DNA from 4 places in the Sphingobacterium sp. G1-14 genome. Region 1 is predicted to be linked to each of the others. Evidence: riboswitches for the same ligand, from Rfam matches in the RefSeq annotation. Region 1 holds a riboswitch; each other region holds the start of a gene.
The links. A riboswitch is a leader RNA that binds a small molecule or an ion and turns the genes downstream of it on or off. The one in region 1 is predicted to bind S-adenosylmethionine.
Positions count from the first base shown of each region.

Region 2: another riboswitch for S-adenosylmethionine. It lies ahead of metE (5-methyltetrahydropteroyltriglutamate--homocysteine S-methyltransferase); the one in region 1 lies ahead of CBM24_RS20970 (5-oxoprolinase).
Region 3: another riboswitch for S-adenosylmethionine. It lies ahead of CBM24_RS16825 (O-acetylhomoserine aminocarboxypropyltransferase/cysteine synthase family protein); the one in region 1 lies ahead of CBM24_RS20970 (5-oxoprolinase).
Region 4: another riboswitch for S-adenosylmethionine. It lies ahead of metF (methylenetetrahydrofolate reductase [NAD(P)H]); the one in region 1 lies ahead of CBM24_RS20970 (5-oxoprolinase).

Region 1 covers NZ_CP021381.1:4,842,903-4,847,119, forward strand. The annotation lists gene CBM24_RS20960 (TolC family protein) at 1-127, opposite strand, end outside; gene CBM24_RS20965 (DUF3050 domain-containing protein) at 392-1,162, opposite strand; SAM-I-IV-variant riboswitch at 1,373-1,466, shown strand; gene CBM24_RS20970 (5-oxoprolinase) at 1,533-1,796, shown strand; gene CBM24_RS20975 (hypothetical protein) at 1,827-2,132, opposite strand; gene CBM24_RS20980 (DKNYY domain-containing protein) at 2,296-2,922, shown strand; gene CBM24_RS20985 (hypothetical protein) at 2,939-3,247, opposite strand; gene CBM24_RS20990 (hypothetical protein) at 3,279-4,217, opposite strand, start outside.
Region 2 covers NZ_CP021381.1:492,517-496,733, forward strand. The annotation lists gene metE (5-methyltetrahydropteroyltriglutamate--homocysteine S-methyltransferase) at 14-2,326, opposite strand; SAM riboswitch class I at 2,405-2,508, opposite strand; gene CBM24_RS02140 (response regulator transcription factor) at 2,695-3,384, opposite strand; gene CBM24_RS02145 (sensor histidine kinase) at 3,487-4,217, opposite strand, start outside.
Region 3 covers NZ_CP021381.1:3,897,975-3,902,191, forward strand. The annotation lists gene CBM24_RS16820 (FUSC family protein) at 1-930, shown strand, start outside; SAM riboswitch class I at 1,112-1,224, shown strand; gene CBM24_RS16825 (O-acetylhomoserine aminocarboxypropyltransferase/cysteine synthase family protein) at 1,480-2,790, shown strand; gene metX (homoserine O-acetyltransferase family protein) at 2,823-3,866, shown strand; gene CBM24_RS16835 (homoserine dehydrogenase) at 3,904-4,217, shown strand, end outside.
Region 4 covers NZ_CP021381.1:5,901,600-5,905,816, reverse strand. The annotation lists gene rimM (ribosome maturation factor RimM) at 1-172, shown strand, start outside; gene CBM24_RS25340 (hypothetical protein) at 276-1,127, shown strand; SAM riboswitch class I at 1,345-1,447, shown strand; gene metF (methylenetetrahydrofolate reductase [NAD(P)H]) at 1,518-2,474, shown strand; gene CBM24_RS25330 (DUF2723 domain-containing protein) at 2,741-4,217, shown strand, end outside.

The sequences.
Region 1 (4,217 bases):
TGAGCTGCAAATAAGACTGCTCGATGTATTTACTGTTCTGTAGCGCTTTGTCGATCATGTCTTTCAGGGACATGCGCAAAGAATCGAGGGCGAAGGTGTCCGAAATAGCGCATACTAACAATCCCATGGTTAGTATGCCTTTTGCCCAATAGGGAGGAAAAAAGTTCACGTGTGCTATGTAATTTTTTTGCGTTGCAAACTTAGACACTTATTGGAACTTGGATTTCTTCACAAACGCCAATATGTTATGGAAAAAAGACATTTTTTCATCAATTCAAACAAAAAGACCAATATCTGCCAATAAGTCCTTACAATATCCTTTTTTACAGCACATAAAAAAGGCCTTTCAAATCGTGATTTGAAAGGCCTTTCTCGATGGTATAATAATAGATTATCCGTATAAGGAATCTTCTATTGCATTCCACAGCTGGATTCTTTTTTGTAGCGCAATTTTACTGATCTCTTTCATTTCCGTCCATTTAACCTCATCGTCCTTGGCAAGATCTGTGATCATCTGCATCGCCAACGGTCCATGCTCGTCGCCGTCAAGATCAATATGGCGTTGAAAATAATAAATAAAGCTATCCAGATTGGCTGTAGGAAAGTTTGTTTTAATCTCTTCCAAAATAGAGGTAAACATTCCCGGGATAAGATCTTCGCGTCCAAATGTAAATGCTGCGGCAATTTTATGCACCTCGCCCTCAGCAATCACTTCGAATGTAAAATTCAAAAAGTCTTTGATCCGCTTGTCCAATGTGGTCGTTGCAATGACATCGAATATGTTGTTCGATTTTTTGGCTTGAGCAATAAATTTGTTGACCAGATGAAGGTCGGCACCCATGGCATCCATGGCGTCCAGATACATCTCAAAGTGGCTCAAACGGCGGCCATCAATGTATTCATCCGATTCCTCAGCCAATACAATTTCGTTGATTAGATAGCGTGTTGATGGATGCTCACTCGCAAACCAAGGTAAAGTCGTACAGGTCAATTTAATCTGTAAAGCTTTTAGTAAAGACATAAAATCCCATACAGCGTACACATGCCCTTCTGTAAAAGAACGTAGATTCTTGATCGTTTTGATCTTACGATACAAAGGGTGTTGCAATAATACCTCGCGTTCGGCAGCAATGTATTCGTTAATTTCCGCAATTCTATTCATGGCGCAAAAGTATTGTCTTATCTCTGTTTTTAAAAGTATTTTCGATGAGATTACAGTAACATGATAAATTTTTCGCCCAGCTATCCGCTTCATAACCAAATCACAGCCAACAACGCGCCTCGCTTTTGACCTCCCTATTCCTGTTGTTAGCGCTCATTTACCCTTAAAAACAAAAATATTTTTTATTATAAAAAATAATCTACTATATTTGTAGAGTATTCAGAATTGCATGATGCAATACCAACCGAGTGGAGGCACCGCGGTGGTAAATTAATACGGGTTTCGACCAAAATAAACGTCACAGAACGATTATTTTCCCAACAAGATCTGGATACAGTTTATGGTTTAATCCTTTAAATTTTTAAATTGTATGGCTACTACAACAAATCTTTACCAACACTTACTGGAAAAATTCAGTTATTACTCAACAGATGAACTGATCCAGCTCAACAATGACACGATTTTAGGACAAGGCTGGGGTTCAGCCAAAGCAACCTTTAGAACAGCTTTGATCAGTACGTTCTCCAAAAGAGGACTGGATCTTTCCAACATCATTTCCAAGGAAGACGGTTTTACCTCGGTGAAGCATGTCCCTGTACGCTTGGAACAGAATGTCCTGATTCCTTTACAGTAATCGTTATCGGCAAAAAAAGGTAGGCCTAGCCTACCCTTTTGTCAATGAGTGATGATATTTTAACGTATGATTGAGTGAATGTGCGGTCTGCCGGGCATCGTCCTGATAGGACGATAAATCTTGGCAGGCTCTGATATCTGCTACATCCACCTTGTTTCTTACTTTGCTGATGACCTGATTTAATTCCGATTTCCAGTTGCCCGGATCGCCAAAATCGTCCACCCAATTTTTGTTGATAAACCTTTTATAGTTCAAAAGCAAAATATACAATTCCTCACCACTACCGGCGCGATTGATTGACGTGCGCCAGTTCTCTAATTTTTCTTTAAAACTCATAACCAGCAATATACAAAAAAATATTTGGATTCCAAAATAGTTGCATTTGAAACGGATAAGGATAACGAGAAATAAAATGATAAAATGATTAAACCTTCGGTGAATTATCTTGGTCATAAAGGAGGGATTCAATATAAATATCATATTATAAAACAGATACATTATGGCCTTTATCCACTTAAAAAATATGCTTGTTATTTCCTTTGCATTGCTATGTATATTGGGGAAAAGTATTGCTCAACAAGGTCGTCACAATAAAAGATCTACGTCTCAGACGACGTTTCGACATGACAGAGAAAACGATTATGTCAACATAGGCAACCGGATCTTCTACAGGGATAAGATGGTCGAAGGTGTCGATGCACGATCTTTCAAAGACCTCGGCAATGCTTATGCAATAGACAACTGGAATGCCTATTATCGTGGCGTTAAGATTAAAGATGTATCGCCACATTCTTTCCAATCACTTGGTTGGGGATATGCCAAAGATAGTTGGAATGCCTATTATCGTGGCGTTAAGATTAAAGATGTCTCTGCGCCCAGCTTTAAAATACTGGATGAAGGATATGCCAAAGACAGTTGGAATGTCTATTATAGAGGCAATCGACTAAAAGATGTATCCGACCAAAGCTTTGTTCTTCTCGGCGATGGATACAGCAAAGATAGCTGGAAAGTCTATTATTTTGGTCAGGAGATAAAAGATGCAACTGCTTTTACATTTAAATATCTGGGCAAAGGTTATGCGAAGGATAGCTGGAATGAATATTATAGAGGAAAAAAATTAGAATAGAAAATAGACCACGGGATTATTCTATTGAATAATTCCAATTTCCTAATCCTTTCGGTATCTCCCAGGATTCGGCTTTGGCCTTATAATCATTAAAGTGACCTTTTTCCCAGGTGGTAATATGATAACCTTTGCAGAACTTACAATAATAGGCCCTTTTGCAGGCGTCTTTACCCATCCTGTGTTTGATACGTTTACCATCCAATTTGTTTCTCATCCGGGATCTGAACTTAAAGTGAAGCATTGCCCATTGCGCCTCAATTAAAGAAGGAAATCCAACTTTACCAGTAGCTCGGCATTTCCAGGTATTGTCCCTTACTTTTTCCATAATCTATCTATTAAAGTTTACCTAATATATTTTATTGCTCTTTTTCTATTGGCACCTGCAACATGACCCATTCCCTGATATGCTTTGCAATCTTGTCGGACACCTCAAAATAGTACCGTCCCTCAAAAGGGATTTTGAGCAGGATACGCAATCGGCCCCGTTTCAGTTGCAGGCAAGCTTGGATCATATCCAAAGGTATAGCCTTATCCCGGTCTATCTTTTGTACAAATCCCTTCGTGCTATTGACAACTTCCTTTAAGCTGCGCTGCTCGCCACAAGTCAGATTTTCGTCCATCGCAGTTCTTAAATAAAGGCTGACTATACCATTTTTATAAGTAAAAATCCCGATATCCTTATAGGATATCTTTTGGGACAAGATTTTATTATTGAGCAGGAATACCTCTTGCTCCAGATCCATGGATCTGCACATGGTTAAATCTATTTCATCCATGGAATCCACATCTCTATCTTCCCCTGCTGTTACCAGGATCTCTTTCAGCTCTTCGATGCCCGGAGAAAGCAGCTCAATCTGCTCCTGGAGATCTCTCGTTCTTAATTCTTGCTGGAGGATAGTTTCTTTCTGTTCAAAAATTATGAGTTTTTGCCTGTGGTAAACAGCGACATAGAAATAAACTGTATAGGACATATTCAGGACCAAAATGCCGCTAAATATGACCATTAAAGGAAACAGCAGCCATTCATCCTTCGCCTGTGGATCGGGGCCAATGATCCAGAACAATAAAAGTGTCGGAAGTATGCAGCAAAAAAATAATTGCATACCGGCGCGTTTTTCGGGGTTAACCAGCCAGTTCTGCTTTTTGTCCAATATAATGATAACCAATCTTATATAAAAGAAAATAATCGCTACCATCAATACAAAAAATAGATAGCTATAGGTGACCGGCCAGTCTAAAAGCCATTCCGCCAAGGCGCCCCGATAGCCCAGATACCAACAGAATCCTCCAAAAAT
Region 2 (4,217 bases), 2.0 Mb from region 1:
TATAGTTTAAGAATTATTCTGCTCTTAAGATTTTCGCAGCCTCAACCATCGACTCTAAAGCCGCTTTGGTTTCTGGCCAAGCACGAGTTTTCAAACCACAGTCAGGGTTAACCCAAAGTTGTTCTGCTGGAACTACTGCTTTTGCTTTACGCAATAGATCTACCATCTCATCTTTGCTTGGAACACGTGGTGAGTGAATGTCATAAACACCTGGACCAATATCGTTTGGATATTTGAAATCACCAGCGAAAGCATTCAACAATTTCATTTGAGAACGTGAAGTCTCAATTGTGATGACGTCAGCATCCATTGCAGCGATATCTTCGATTACATTATTGAACTCAGAGTAACACATGTGTGTGTGAATCTGTGTATCGTCTTCTACATTTGATGAAGAAACACGGAAAGCACGTACTGCCCAGTTCAGGTAATCTTTTTGATCAGCTTTACGTAGCGGTAATCCTTCACGGATTGCTGGTTCATCGATTTGTATGATTTTGATACCTGCTTTTTCCAACGCTTGTACTTCGTCTAAGATCGCCAATGCAATTTGGTAAGTCGTTGTTGAACGCGGTTGGTCATTACGTACGAAAGACCATTGTAAGATGGTAACCGGACCAGTCAACATACCTTTAACCGGACGGTTAGTCAATGATTGAGCGTATGAAGACCAACGGACAGTCATATCTTCAGGACGGTATACATCACCATAGATAATAGGAGGTTTTACACAACGTGAACCGTAAGATTGTACCCAGCCGTTTTGTGTGAAAGCGTAACCAGCCAATTGTTCACCGAAGTATTCAACCATGTCGTTACGTTCGAATTCGCCGTGTACTAATACGTCGATATCCAATTGCTCTTGAAGACGGATTGTGTTTTCAGTTTCTTCTGCGATTGCTTTATCGTACTCTGCCTGCGTGATAGCACCTTTTTTCAGGTCTGCTCTCCATTTACGAACATCTTTCGTTTGTGGGAATGAACCAATAGTTGTGGTAGGGAATGCCGGCAAGTTGAACTTCGCTTGTTGCGCTGCTTTACGGTCAGCAAATGCTGAAGTACGTTTCGCATCGTCATCAGTGATATTGCTTGTACGTGTTTTAACCTCTGGTTTGTGGATCAGTGGAGAAGTACGACGGCTTTCAGCTGCAGCTTTGTTCGCTTCGAAGCGTTTTGCTGTTTCAGTATCAACTTCACCTTCTGCTAATACGGCCAAGTCTTTTACCTCAGCTAATTTTTGTTTAGCGAAAGCTAACCAGTTTTTTACTTCAGCTGGTAGCGATTGCTCATTGTGTTCATTGTCTAAGTCAAAAGGAACGTGCAACAATGATGAAGAAGGAGCTACCCATACACGGTCTTTTCCTAATGCATCAACAGCTTGTTTGATTTTAACCAATGATTTTTCGTAATCATTTTTCCAGATGTTACGGCCTTCAACAATACCCAAAGATAATGTTAATGAAGCAGGAACTTTAGCTAGTACCGTATCCAACTGGTTTTCACCGCGTACCAAATCCAAATGTAAAGCATGGATAGGTAGGTTAACTGCGATATCTTCGTTGTCTTTTAAAGCTTCGAAGTAAGTCGTCGCGATTAATTTGATGTTTTTGGCAGCAGCAGCCAATTTCTCAAACGTAGGTTGGTATAATGCTTTTACTTTTGCATCTAAATCCAATGCCAAGAAAGGCTCGTCGATCTGAACATATTGTGCTCCAGCTTCTGCCAATTTAGACAAGATTTGCTCATATACAGGAATTAATTTGTCTAATAGGTCGATACGGTCGAAACCAGCTTCTTTTTCTTTACCGATCAAAAGGTAAGTGATTGGGCCTAATAAAACAGGTTTTGTCTCAATACCCAATGATTTTGCCTCGTTGTATTCATTTAAGAATTTCTCAGAAGTCAATTTAAACTCTTGATCTTTTGTGAATTCAGGAACCATATAGTGGTAGTTGGTATCCAACCACTTGGTCATCTCCATTGCAGTCACATCGATTCCTTCTTGTTGGAATCCGCGCGCCATGGCAAAATATAAGTCTAAGCTGTAGTTGTTGTCTACTTTATTCAACAAAGAATGGTAACGAGCAGGAATTGCACCAACAGTAAGGGTTAAATCCAATACTTGATCGTAAAAAGAGAAATCATTGGAAGGGATCAAATCTATTCCAGCATCTTTTTGTGTTTTCCAATTGCCTTCACGAATTTTTTTTGCTGTGTCCAATAATTCCTCAACAGAAGATTTTTTAGCCCAATAGGCCTCATTGGCTTTTTTCAATTCGCGGAACGCGCCCACACGAGGGTAACCTAAATTGTTAGTCAATAACATAATGAATGTTTTTAATATTTCTTTTTCAACTATATTTCTTGCTAGAGAGAGAAGGACACACTAGAATTTGGTGACTTCGGCTTATCATTCCCATATCAAGTAGGGTAGAATTTAGCACCTTGTCAAGGGACAGGTTGCTAAGGCTTCATCGGGTCTATTCCCTCTGCCTTTCTCTATAAGCGACGCTAAGTTAGAACATTTCTTTTTGAAATGCAAATTTTTTATAAAAGTGCGTCAATTTTTTATATTCTACTATGGATAAAATTGTTTTGTTCTTTTCTTTTCATCCATGATTTAGTGTATGCCATGTTTCAATACGCCGTGTAGCATAAAAAATGGGGAATGACTGTTTCTCATTCCCCATTCTTTTAGCTCACCAAAAGTTTGTAACCTTTTCCGTGCACATTGACAATTTCAACTTTACTATCTTCTTTTAGATATTTACGAAGTTTACTGAGAAATACATCCATACTTCTACCTGTAAAGTAGTTGTCATCATGCCATATTTTTAATAAAGCTTCTTCCCGGGTCAGCACATCATTTTTCTTTAAACAAAGCAAGCGTAGTAGTTCCGCTTCTTTGGTGGATAGTTTTTGCATCTGTCCTTTGTAAGAAATTTGCTGACTTGTATAATCAAAGAAATAATCACCAATTTCAAATTTATCAGCAACCACTTCCTCTTCTTTGTCTCGAACACTGCGTTTCAGCAAAGCATTGATGCGGAGCAATAATTCCTCCACTCGAAAAGGCTTTGTAATATAATCATCTCCCCCTAATTCAAAGGCTTCGGTTTTATCTTCCATCATCCCCTTTGCTGTGGCAAAGATAATAGGAACAGTATTGTTTGTTTTTCTGATTTCACGTCCAACTGTAAATCCGTCCTTTTTTGGCATCATGACATCGAAAATACAGAGGTCGTAGTTATTTTTTTTGAATTGAGAAATCGCTTCATCTCCATCTGTGCATAATGTGACGTCAAATTTTCCCTTTAATTCGAGATAGTCTTTTAAAAGATCCCCCAAATTAGGATCATCTTCTGCTAATAATATCTTTTGCATAATGATTATATTAATTTTCACCAATGTCCCTTGATGCTGATAAATCAGCTTTCCTCAACCTTTGAAATTTTTTAAAGAGGAAATATACAAAAAAGGAACGTTTTATTTTTTAATAGGCAAAATTACTTCAAAGGTCGTGCCCTTATCTTTTTCACTTTTAACTGTAATTTTTCCGTTCAGCCTTCTCAGGATGTCCTGTACATAACTTAAGCCAAGACCAAATCCTTTGACATTATGAACATTTCCAGTTGGAATACGGTAGAACTGGTCGAAAATCTTTTGCAGGTGATCCCGACTCATCCCAATACCGTTGTCGGCAATGGTGATAACAATGGTATCACCAACATTTTTTGAATTGATGTTGACATGTAAATCTCCTTTGCTGTACTTGATGGCATTATCCAATAAATTGTAAAATACATTCGAAAAATGTAACTCATCACCGACGACAATATCCTTGGTCGCTGCGAGATCTATACTGAATTTCCCACCAATATTCTGCATGCGTAGCTGCATGCTGTCCGTTACTGCAGAAACAAGATCATTGATGCTTACTTCTACCTGGTCGAGTTTTAGCGTTTCTTTTTCTAGTCTTGCCAAATCGAGCACACGTTCAATATGATTTCCGAGTCTAACATTTTCGTCGTAGATGATATTAGCCAATTTTTGAACGCGCTTATGGTCGGCATTGATGTCTGGATCTTTAAGTGACTCGCTGGCAATCATAATTGTTGCAACAGGTGTTTTAAACTCATGCGTCATGTTGTTGATGAAATCTGTTTTCATTTCCGAAACTTTCTTTTGTCTGAAGATGATAATCAGTGTATAAGCAA
Region 3 (4,217 bases), 940 kb from region 1:
CAGGATAAGATTGACAGCAGTGAGTACCAACAATTTATCAATCGACCTTTGCGCAATCTTGCTGATCTAAAAAGTAAACTCCATCTGAATAACCCGCTTTTTCGATTTGCCGTTCGGATGGCTCTTCTTTTTGGAACAGGCGCATTGATCGGTATTTTATTTTTAGATTTTAAATATACCTATTGGATCTTACTGACGATCGCTATTGTTGCCAGACCAGCATTTTCAATGACAAAAAAGCGTAATATAGAGCGTATTGTAGGCACATTCTCGGGTATAATCGTTGGCATATTCTGCTTAATTGCTATTCATTTTCTCCCGGCTCTTCTTACCATAGCTGCATTAGGTCTTTTCGGATTCTTTTTATTCAATCGATCTAATTATATGGTCAGTGTCATCTTTATTACCTTGGGAATTGTGATTGCACTCAATTTGTTTGAAGGCAATATCAATCTCATTTTAGGCAGCCGAATGCTTTTTACACTTATTGGAGCATTCTTGGCTATAGCAGGTTATTTCTTGATCCCTGTACGCCAGAGCACAGGCATGGTTCAGCTGGCAAAAGAGGTATCTCTTTACAACGAACATTATTTCCAGATCATCAATAACCGTCTGTCGGACGAGAGACAAAGTTCGTTTGATATACGGCTGGCTCGCAAAAAAGCGCAGACTGCCATGGCCCTGTTTTCAGACGCTATCAATCAAATGAAAAAAGAACCCGAACACAAATGGATGGATTGGTCACATATACACCATTTTCAGGCACTCTCTTATCAGGTCAACTCCCATTTGGTGGGTCTTTCGCTATCGTTAAGCAAAAAGACGAATCGCCACCTGACGTATGATATCCATAGTAGAATTGATGCACTTAAACCTCTTTTAACAGATTTAAATCAAATTGCAGAACGGATCAACTTAAAGAAATCATAATACCCGATTGGCAGTTACTTATCAAGTTTCATCGAACAATATGCGATCCGATCCGTATGTTATTCAAAATTCCTTTAACTAAAAAACAGCTTTTCTTTTGCTTTAATAAAAAAAGAGTTTATATTTGTATCGTCTTCGAAAGAAGATTTCTAATCAACACCTCCCTTAATCAGTAGGTCTTGATTTATAAAGAAGTGGCGAGAGACTGGCTCAATGACCCACTGGCAACCTTCAATTTGTTTGAAAAGGTGCCAATTCCTGTCCAAAACAATATCGTTTTGGAGCATATAAATAACATAAGACAATGATTATTAAACTACTGAAGTCCATTAAAAATTCAGGTTCAACACAAGTGAGCCGCACGATAAGCGAAAGTGTAAGCCATCATACAACTGTATTGATGCGAATGCGTATGCATATGCACTTCCACGCTTGTTAAGAATCATTTCCTTTTTCTTGGATAAAGATTTAACAGACCCTTCAAGGAGGTGTGTATGCTTCTCTTTTTACTTAGCAATTTCTTTTTGAACCCTTAAAATCTGATATATTATGTCTTCAAACAAAAATTTAAAATTCGAAACTCTTCAGGTTCACGCTGGCCAAGTCGCTGACCCTACTACGGGATCTAGAGCAGTTCCTATATATCAAACAACATCTTTTGTATTTGAAAATGCCGAACACGGCGCAAACTTATTTGCATTAAAGCAGTTCGGCAATATTTATACACGGATTATGAATCCTACCACGGATGTTTTCGAACAACGTATTGCGGCACTGGAAGGTGGAGTCGCGGCTGTTGCTGTCGCATCTGGCCAGGCGGCACAGTTTATTGCATTAAATAATATCTTGGAAAGTGGTGACAATTTTGTTGCCGGATCCAACTTATACGGCGGTACATTCAACCAGTTTAAAGTTTCTTTTAAACGTCTGGGCATCGAAGCTCGATTTGCAACGGACGCCGAGGCAGATAAAATTGAAGCCCTCATTGATGATAAAACAAAGGCCATCTATGTTGAAACAATTGGAAACCCAAGTTTCAATATTCCAGACTTTGAGAAAATTGCTGCAGTAGCAAAAAAATATGACTTACCGTTAATCGTCGATAATACTTTTGGAGCTGGGGGATATTTATTTAAACCTTTGGAGTATGGTGCGAATGTGGTGGTTGAATCGGCTACTAAATGGATCGGTGGACATGGTACAAGCATAGGTGGTGTCATCGTCGACGGCGGAAACTACAATTGGGGCAATGGAAAATACCCTCAATTTTCCGAACCATCTGAAGGCTATCATGGCTTAGTTTTTTCCGAAGTTTTCGGTGAAGGCGGACCGTTTGGAAATATTCAATTTGCCATTCGGGCACGTGTGGAAGGGCTTCGGGATTTCGGACCAGCACTCTCCCCTTTCAATTCATTCTTATTACTACAAGGACTTGAAACCCTGTCTTTGCGGGTGCAACGCCATGTAGACAACACTTTAGAGATAGCTAAATGGCTTGAGGCGCATCCACAGGTAGAAAAAGTAAACTATCCGGGCTTAAAAAGCTCTCCGAGCTTCGCTAACGCACAAAAATACCTTAAAAATGGCTATGGTGCAGTGCTTTCTTTCCAACTCAAAGGTGACGCAGCACAAAAGGCCAATAGCTTTATCGACAGCTTAGAATTGATCAGTCACCTGGCCAATGTTGGCGATACGAAGTCATTGATTATCCATCCAGCAGCGACTACTCACCAACAATTGAGTGATGAAGATCAAGCCAATGCTGGAGTATTCAAAGGTTTATTACGTCTTTCTGTAGGAATAGAACATATTGATGACATCAAAGCTGATTTACAACAAGCTTTTGATAAAATTAAATAATCAGATTTTTTCGGCTTAAACTTAAACGTAAAATGAGTAAGCATATTTATCTGCACCCGGAGCCTTTTGTATTTGAAAATGGAAGAGAGCTTACTGATTTACAAATCAGTTATGAAACATTTGGCAAACCCAACGCTGATCGCAGTAATGTGATCTGGGTTTGCCATGCACTAACGGCCAATGCAGATGTACTGGATTGGTGGTCAGGTCTTTTTGGAACAGGTGAATTATTTGATTCAAACGATTATTATATTATCTGCGCCAATGTCATAGGATCAGCATATAATAGCAGTAATCCGCTATCTGTAAACCCAGCTACTGGACAGCCTTACTACCTATCTTTTCCTGAATTTACAGTAAGAGATTTGATCAAAGCACATCAATTTCTTGCAGACCACCTGGATATCAAACAAATAGAGCTCCTTATTGGGGGCTCATTGGGCGGTCAACAAGCATTGGAATGGGCCGTATCACGCAGTATAGCCATCAACCATCTAATCGTCGTTGGAACAAATGCCGTCCATTCACCATGGGGTATTGCATTCAATGAAAGTCAACGTCTTGCCATTACTACTGATCGAACCTTTTATGCGAATCATCCCGATGGCGGAGCTAAGGGTTTAAAAGTTGCACGCGCTATGGCACTGTTGTCTTACCGCAACTATACAACGTATGCCAACACACAAAAGGAGGATGATAACGAAAAACTCGATCATTATAAAGCATCCTCCTATCAAAACTATCAGGGTGAAAAATTGGTAAAACGCTATAATGCGTACAGCTATTACTTCCTAACCAAAGCAATGGACAGCCATAATTTAGGTCGTGGGAGACGATCTATCGAATCCGCTTTAGCGAGCATCGACTGTCCAACTTTAGTGCTGAGCGTCAATACAGATTTGTTGTTTCCTCCACAAGAGCAACAATTCATCGCTCAACATATTCCGAATGCCCACTATCAGGAGATCGAATCTACTTATGGCCACGATGGGTTTTTGATCGAAACAAAAAAACTCACGAAAATCATCAGCAGCTTTCTGCGGAAACAAAAAGAATACATCAACGAATTAGTATAAGAGAATAAATAATATATAAGAGAATTTAAGAAGAGATATGAGTAATAAATTAACAATAGGGATGTTTGGGTTTGGTGTAGTAGGCCAAGGTCTTTACGATATCATCAAAACCAAAAATCTTAATCTGGAAATCAAAAAATTTGTCATTAAAAACGGAGATAAAAAGCGCTCGCTACCAGCAGATCTATTTTCTACCGATGCCGAAACAATTTTAGGTGACCCAGAAATTAATACTGTTGTCGAACTAATAGATGATGCCGAAGCAGCCTATCAACTAACTGTTCGTGCCTTGAAATCGGGAAAAAATGTGGTATCTGCCAATAAAAAAATGATTGCCAGCCATTTGGAAGA
Region 4 (4,217 bases), 1.1 Mb from region 1:
GCAAATAACAGATGTTCAGGAATTTCCACAACAATTTGTCGCTTCGGTAAATATGGATGGCAAAGAACTGATGTTCCCATTGTCCGATGATTTGATCTTAGGAATCGATGGCGAAGAGGAGATCATTGAAGTTGAATTGCCAGAAGGCTTGGTGGATCTTTATAAAGAATAAGCATATCCCCAAGCTTATTCAAATAAATAGCGGTACACGAATTATTGCAGTAATTTCTTATCTTGGTCTGTATATTATTACTGGCCATAATTATTGATTTATTTTGAAACCGTTATTACTGCTGCTATTCCTATTCTCGTTGTCTTCTTGTGCTTTCTTTGGGAAGAAAAAGGACTTTCCTGAAGGCAATTACCAAATGATATTGGGCTATTCAAATGAGGAGTATCATAAAGTAAAAAGAGAATCACCCCAAAATGTGGAGGCAGATGTCTATGGTAATGACCCTACGATATACCGGTCCTTTCTCTCCCTCCATGATAAAGATAAGTTTGTCATGGCGATCGATGATATCCTACTCTTCGGTAAGTATAGATTCGACGGCGATCGATTAGAATTGACCGATGAGAAAAAGGGTAGTCTCGCTTTGGATATTGTTAAGGTAAAAAACGATTTTGTTCAGCTGAGAGGTGATTTTTCACAGTTTAGCTCAGCACGTGTGCCCACAAGTGAAAAACTTTATATCAACTTTGCGTTAGATAAAACCCCTATCCGGGAGACCCCGAGCAAATTTGATAGCCAAGTGAATCTATGGCGAAATGCCCCTGTAAAATCAGAAAGTGAAATGGAGATAAAAGCCAGGGCATTGAATTTTGTAGATTATTCTATCGCTTATTTCCAGCACATATCAAGTTCAGGCACACATCACGATTATCGAATGGATGGTGTTGAATCACCCATTATTTATGCTGAGAATGGCATTGTGCTCAAGGCATGGGCAGATGTTCCCGATTCTTGGAAAGAGTTATTTTACAACGAAAAAAATGCATTAATCGCCTACAAATATTTATTTGATGGTTTTAAATATGGATCGAAAGAGGAGTACCATGTTACGGGACTCTTACTGATTACATTTTATCTCAAAAATCTACGGAATTCCCTAGCAACGAATCTTTAGCCGATCCTGTTGTGACGTAGTCAGTCTCTTCGCTGTCGATGATCCGCGATCGTTAATTTTATCTTTTTTTAGAGTCTTTTATATTTGGTGGAGCCTAAATTCCTGTTGTTGCCTGGGAATAAACCTGAAGCCGTATTTATTGCAATCTTTTTGCCGCTATTTTTGCTTTTTCGAAAAAATATTTTTGTCTTTTGATTTTTTAAAACGATATTAGCAACGCTTATAGAGAAAGGCCGAGGGACTAGACCCGTTGAAGCCTTAGCAACCTGTATTGTTCAAGGTGCTAAATTCTACCCTACTCCATGTGGGAAAGATAAGTTACATGTAGATAAACGATTCCTCGACGTGTGCGTTTCGATGTAAGCCAACCAAACTAAAAACAGTTTTTTAATGAAGATTATCGATCATATCCAGAATGCCAAAGGAAAAACATTGTTTTCTTTTGAGCTATTGCCACCGGCGAAAGGGCAGGGCATCCAAAGTATTTTTAAAACCATGGATGAACTGATGGAGTTTAAACCTCCTTTTATCGACGTAACCTACCATCGGGAAGATTATATCTATAAAGAGCATGCGAGTGGATTACTGGAACGCGTTTCCTATCGTAAACGTCCTGGGACAGTGGCGATATGTGCTGCAATCATGAATAAATATAAAGTAGATGCGGTGCCCCATTTGATATGTGGTGGTTTTACAAAAGAGGAAACTGAAAATGCATTGATCGATTTGAACTTTCTGGGGATAGATAACGTCTTGGTATTGCGGGGCGATGCACGTAAGGGCGATGCCGATTTTATACCGACCGATGGTGGACATGCCTTTGCAACAGACCTACTGGAACAGGTAACTGATATGAATAAAGGAAAGTATCTGCATGAAGACATTATCACATCGGAAAAGACTGATTTTTGCATCGGTGTAGCGGGTTATCCCGAAAAGCATTTTGAATCGCCAAATTTCAATACTGATTTTAAATACCTGAAACAAAAAGTCGATATGGGAGCAGAGTTTATTGTGACTCAGATGTTCTTTAATGTTGAAAAATATAAGGAGTTTGTAACAAAATGTAGGGACAATGGAATCCATGTGCCTATTATTCCAGGATTGAAACCACTGACAACGAAAAAACAGTTGGTTACCCTACCAAGGATATTTCATTTAGATATTCCGGAGGAACTGAGCGATGCTGTTTCAGCATGTAAAACGAATGCCGACGTTAGACAAGTAGGTGAAGAGTGGTTGGTGCAACAATGTCAGGAGCTGATTAAATTTGGCGCTCCGGTATTACATTTCTATACGATGAGTAATCCTGGTCCAACAAAGAAGATTGTTGAAAAACTAGCCTAACTCATAAAAATAATACGAAAAGGGAGCGCATAAGCTCTCTTTTTTTTGGGGTAGTATTCGTTGTGAAAGCTTATAATAAGTTCAGAATTTCGATCGTGTGGTTTTAGGTCGATCTCTATATTCAGGGTTTAATAGCCTGTTTGGTTTAATAGCCTGTTTATAGTCAGGTACTTGTGTTAAATAGTGTTAATTAACTTATTGGAGTCAGGATAACTTTTTAACTTAAAGTGCTAAAAAGGATTTTAACAATAGACCAAATTGACCTTATGACGTACACTAGATTAAATTCTCTACTCGGCTTTGCTTGCGGACTAATTGCTACATGTGTATATATCGCCACCGTTGAAAAGACGGTAAGCTGGTGGGATTGTGGTGAATTTATTGCCTGTGCCTACAAGCTGGAAGTGGCACACCAACCGGGAGCACCATTATTTCTTCTTATTCAGAATATATTTTCCAACCTGGCTTTGGGTAATGCAGGTAAAATCGCCTATTGGATGAATATTGGATCCGCAATCTGCAGTGGGCTTACTGTTACATTTTTATTCTGGACAATAACAGCAATTGCCAAAAAGATACTCAACAGGCAAGAGAAAGTTCAATTATCGAATTATTTCCAAATTTTTGCTGCGGGTTTAGTTGGTGCAATGGCTTTCTGCTTCAGTGATTCATTCTGGTATTCGGCTGTTGAATCCGAGGTATATGCGATGTCTTCATTGTGTACTGCGATTGTTTTTTGGGCAATTTTAAAGTGGGAAGTCCGTGCAGATGAGGAAGGTAGCGATCGTTGGCTGGTGTTTATTGCTTTTGTTATGGGCCTTTCGATCGGAGTGCACCTATTAAATCTGTTGGCAATTCCGGCTATAGCGATGGTTGTCTATTTCAGAAGAGCAGGACAGGTTAGTGTGAAAGGTACAATAAAAGCTTTCTTGGTAGGAGTGCTGATCTTGGGGGCTGTTTTGTGGGGAATTATTCAATGGTTGGTCGGTCTCGCAGCTAAGGTAGACCTCTTATTTGTAAACTCGCTAGGTTTGGGCTTTGGCTCAGGCATCTTCTTCTTTTGTCTGCTGTTGGGGTGCTTCCTCGTTTATGGGCTATATTATTCTTATAAAAAGCGGCAATACACACTGCACACCGGGCTGCTGGTCTTTTGTTTTATTCTATTTGGTTATAGCTCCTATACCATGGTTTTAATCCGTGGAAAAGCCAATCCGTCGTTAAACAATAATGCGCCGGACAATGTGTTTTCTTTTTTGGGTTATCTGAGCCGGGAGCAATATATCCGGGAACCTTTACTCAAAGGACCCAATTATGATTCACAAGTCGTTGGTGTCGAGAGTAAAACCGGTTATCGCAAAGATGAATCAGGGTATATTCCTTTTAGTCAGGTCGATAAGTATACGTTTGATAAGGAAACTTTCTTTCCCCGCATATATAGTCAAGATGGAGCCCATCAGGCTTATTATAGGAGTTACCTCAATTTGAAGGAGGGGCAGCAGCCACAGTTCTCGGATAATTTTAAGTTCTTTTTTAATTTTCAACTGGGTGATATGTATACCCGATATTTCTTGTGGAATTTTGTCGGTAGGCAGAATGACAGGCAAGGGTATGGGACCTATAGTGACGGCAACTGGTTGTCGGGGATTAAACCATTGGATAATTGGCGTTTGGGAGGGCAAGATAAAATATCCCAATCACAGGAGCATGACCCGAGCCGGAATACCTATTTTTTCCTTCCATTGC